2 regions of the Halomonas sp. MMH1-48 genome follow, and region 1 is predicted to be linked to the other one. Evidence: predicted binding sites of a transcription regulator. Region 1 holds the regulator's gene; the other holds the start of a gene.
What was found. The regulator FliA, encoded in region 1, starts transcription of late flagellar genes. The targets are predictions, from matches to a motif close to CTAAAGTTNNNNNNNNNNCNGCCGATA.
Positions count from the first base shown of each region.

Region 2: MHM37_RS06015 (flagellin) is a predicted target of FliA. The motif match lies at 1,219-1,245, and genes of this name have one in related genera.

Region 1 is NZ_JAKRFL010000007.1:49,785-51,983, reverse strand. Features, by position in the region: gene MHM37_RS08520 (MotA/TolQ/ExbB proton channel family protein) at 1-498, opposite strand, end outside; gene MHM37_RS08515 (RNA polymerase sigma factor FliA) at 532-1,239, opposite strand; gene MHM37_RS08510 (flagellar protein FlhE) at 1,266-1,658, opposite strand; gene MHM37_RS08505 (hypothetical protein) at 1,774-2,199, opposite strand, start outside.
Region 2 is NZ_JAKRFL010000004.1:194,509-196,707, reverse strand. Features, by position in the region: gene MHM37_RS06020 (BCCT family transporter) at 1-338, shown strand, start outside; gene MHM37_RS06015 (flagellin) at 353-1,174, opposite strand; gene folK (2-amino-4-hydroxy-6-hydroxymethyldihydropteridine diphosphokinase) at 1,289-1,735, opposite strand; gene MHM37_RS06005 (SDR family oxidoreductase) at 1,969-2,199, shown strand, end outside.

The sequences.
Region 1 (2,199 bases):
GACCAGCCCCACTAACGTGCCGATCATGCCGAAAGCGGGCGCGTAGGTCGCCATGGTGCGAAAAATTTGCGCTTCGGCGTGTTCGCGGGCTTTCAAGCGGGCGATACGCCAGCGCAGCATGTCGAAAATCTCATCCTCTTTGGTATTGGCAATCACAAGTTGAATACCGGTTCGTAAGAACGGGTTGCGGGTGTGTTCGAGCTCCCGTTCGACGGCCCGCACGTCACCTTTGAACCAGAGCCGCGACATGGACACCAGCTCGTTGATATCGTCCCGCACATAGGTATTCTCACGGCGGAATACCAAGCCCACCAAACGCACCACTCGCAGCACTTCTTTCAACGGATAGCTGATGAAGGTCGCCGCCAGCGTACCGGTGATGACGATGGCCAGTCCCGGCACATTGATAAAACTTTCGGGCGACTCTGCAGTAAAGAACAGCACGCTTACCAGCAGCAACATGCTGGCAAAGATACCGATCAACGTAGATGGGTTCATCAACGGCTCCTCGCCGAGTAGGGTGAGTGGGTATTAGGATTCATCGTGATCGCGTAAACGCGCGCGCAGACGGCTCACCGCCTGACTGTGTAGCTGGGAGACCCGCGATTCGGTGACGCCCAGCACCGCGCCGACCTCTTTAAGGTTCATCTCTTCTTGGTAATAGAGCGCCATCAGCAGCTTTTCGCGCTCGGGCAATGCCTCGATGGCCTCGATCAGGGTGTGTCGCTGCTGCTCATCAAGCAATTGGTCAAACGGCCGATGCTGGGCATCGTCACCCGCCGGCTCACCGCCATCGGCGACCAGCTCTTCGAACGGCAGCAGTTGACCACTGTTGGTGTCATTTAACAGCTGCTGGTACTCGCTCAGGGGCATCTCCAGCTCGCGGGCAATTTCACCCTCTTCAGGGGGGCGGCCCAACTGCTGCTCCAAGCGGCGTACAGCATCGTCCACTGCCCGCGCCGAACGACGTACGCTGCGCGGCAGCCAGTCGCGAGTGCGCAGCTCGTCCATCATGGCACCGCGAATCCGCTGGCTGGCGAACGTCGCGAACGTGGCACCCTGGGCAGCATCGAAGCGTCCCAGCGCCTCTAATAGCCCCACCATGCCTGCCTGGATCAGATCATCTAGCTCAATACTTGCGGGCAATCTTACCTGCAGCGTTAAGGCCTGACGTCGCACCAGTGGCATGTATTGGGTCAACAGCTCACTTTGTTTGATCCTGCCTTGTGCTGTATACATCCTCGTGCCTCGCGGCTGAACGGCCTTTACCGATAATTCACTATCACCTGTAGCCCCTGCACCCTCACTGGCCGCTGGCCCGGCGACAGTGCAAACCGAAAGTGCAACGGCGCATTTGCCAACATGCCTTCCAGCGCAGTGGTACTGCCGCGCATGCCCGACAGTGCCACGCAGCGCTCAGGGTGACACAACCAAGCGTTGACGGGATGACTCGGTGGGGTGTCGAACCGCCACTGCACGCGCGTTAGCGTCGCTCCTCCCAGCGGGATGCCTGCTGGTGGCGAAATGGCCTGGCTCTGACTGGTGCGGTCGCTCATGGCGACCAACACGCCAGGCACGTCTCGGCTCCAGCTACCCGTTGCCGCCTCGACGCTAACGACCCACATGATGGTTGCCAGCATCGCTGCGTAGGGGCTCACCCTTTTCACTGTTAACAACTTTACGGCTTTTATCAACGTCTGTCGGGCAAATAGCCTCATACGCGGGCCCTCTATTCGGCGTAGGTCGCTAACGACAGCAAGCCGATCATCTGTCTCAACGTGCAAGCAACAAAAGCTCGATATCCAAATAGTAAGCGGCGGCGTCACGCAAGTTCTCCAGCAGCCCCTGACGCGGCAGGTGCGGTTCATGGAGTGCCAGCAGGCGTCGCGGACCGCCATGCTCTCGCACTTTTCGAAGCACACGGTACATGCTGGCAAAGCCATCGGCATCGCTAGTGACCCATAGCGCCCATCGTGCATGCTCCTTCGCCAGCATGGCCAGCGACGGCGTATCGGCCATGACGACCTGAATCTGCCAATCCTGCGGGTCGCCCGCCCACTGACGCCCCAACGCCGACCACTGCCCCAAACGTCCACGCACTTTATCGACTTGTGCGGCGCCGGTATGCGGTAGCCCTATCACCACCAGCGGTTTCTGAGGGCGCGGTGGCGTCACCGTCGCCGGTTCAGTGGCGGCAGC
Region 2 (2,199 bases), on a different contig from region 1:
CCCAGGCGCTGCCCGGCGGCACCTGGATGGCGCTGGCGATTCTGCTGCTAACGACGATTTTCGTGGCCACTACCGGCGATTCGATGAGCTATGCCATTGCCGTCGTCGGTGCGGGACACGATGCCCCCAGTCCCTACATGCGCGCTTTCTGGGGCATTGCCATGGCGCTGATGGCGGCCGTGCTGCTGTACATGGGCGCAGGGCAAATCAGCGCGCTGCAGCAGTTCATCGTGATCACCGCGATCCCGGTGTCGCTGATACTGCTGCCTTCGTTATGGAACGGGCCGCAGGCGGCTTATGCCATGGCACGGGAACAGGGCATCATCGACGAACGCTGATCGGCGGCTCGTCGTTATAGCCCCTCCAGCAGCCGCAGAATCAGCTGTGGCTGCTGGTTGACCCGGGTCAGCATGGCGATACCCACCTGTTGTAGCAGTTGGGCACGAATCAGATTGGAGACTTCTTGCGCGTAGTCGGCGTCTTGGATACGCGACTGGGCGGCGGAGGTGGTGATGATGTTGGTATTGAGGCCGTCGATGACGCTCTCGAAACGGTTCTGTACCGCGCCAAAATAACTACGCTGACGATCGACCTGCTTCATGGCCTCATCCACGACATCCATCGGGTTGGGCGTGGCCGAGCCATCGTCCAATACGCTGAAACCGTCCATGCCCAAGGCCTGGCGCCCCATTCCCGAAAAGCGCACGCCAATCACATCTCCGGCGTTGGCGCCCACCTGAATGTTGAGGGTTTTATCGCTCTCGACCAGCCTGATGCCGTTAAAATTACTCTGCCCAGCGACGCGATCGATCTCCTCCAGGCGCTGGTCGATTTCCAACTGAATAGAGGCAAGATCGTCTGACGAATTGGTGCCATTGAGCGCCTGAACGCTCAACTCGCGAATACGCTGCAGGCTGTCGTTGATCAGGTTCAGCGAACCTTCGGCAGTTTGCACCATGGAAATTCCGTCATTGGTATTACGGATCGCCTGGTTCATGCCGCGGATCTGCGCGCCCATGCGATTAGCGATGGCCTGACCCGCAGGGTCGTCTTTGGCGCTATTGATACGCAGCCCAGACGACAGACGCTCCATGGAGGTCTGCATCGCTTGTTGGCTCGTACGCAAATGGTTCATTACCAGTAGCGACGTGATATTGGTCGCAAGGCTGATCACATAAGTGACCTCGACGGTAAGCGCGAAGGCGCCGTTAGCATCGTTATCGGCCAATGGCCAAAAAACATGAGGCCTGCAGCATCGACGACACCTCACATGCTGGCGATGGCAGGGCTACGAGACGGGGCCTGCGCTTATGGAGCGCCCGCTGGCGCTCAATACCGCATCGACCGGGCCACGCACGTACTGATGCTTGAAGTAACCGTCGTCGACGATTTCACCGTCCCACGCCACGATGTCTAGATCCATGGTTCGAGGACCGGATTTGATCGGCCCGCGCACCCGTCCCAAGCGATCCTCGACCTCTTTCAGATAGGCTTTGAAGGCGTCCCGATCCAGCGCAGTGCGCACCACCAGCGCGGCATTGAGAAAATCGGGCTGATGTTGAAAGCCCACCGGCGACGTACGGACGGCGGACGAGCGGGCCACCAGCTCGCACTCGCTGCTCAAAATCTCCAGCGCTTGAGAAAAGTGGTGTTCGGGTTCGATATTGGACCCCACTGAGATCACGCACTCATGGTGCATGCTGCCGGTTGTTGCATGCGACGACGTTGATGACATAGCGACATTCCATAGATAAGCCGATGATGGTGTAACGAGGTCAAAACGCTTTCACACGGCCATGCACTCATCCAAAGGCCGATAGACGCAAGCAGGCTGCGTTTTCACAGAGTAGAACGTGGGTCATTTTGTTCAAGCTCTGTACAAGTTATTGACAAACGCTGCGCTCACGCAGAGAGTCTTCGTTATTGCTCCACCACCATTCACTTCCTATCGACAGCGAGGGATTCGTCATGCCGACACCTGCGGCACTCGTCACCGGCGGCGCCACACGGCTTGGTCGCCACTTTGCAGAAGCCTTGGCCGACAAAGGTTTCGATATTGCTCTGCACGTGAACAGCTCACGCGGGGAGGCTGAAGAGGTCGCCACGGTGATTCGCGGCAAAGGGAGGGAGTGCGAGATACTACCCTGTAACTTTCTGAGCGACTCGCTGGAGAGCCTGATACAACAGGCGGTAACACGC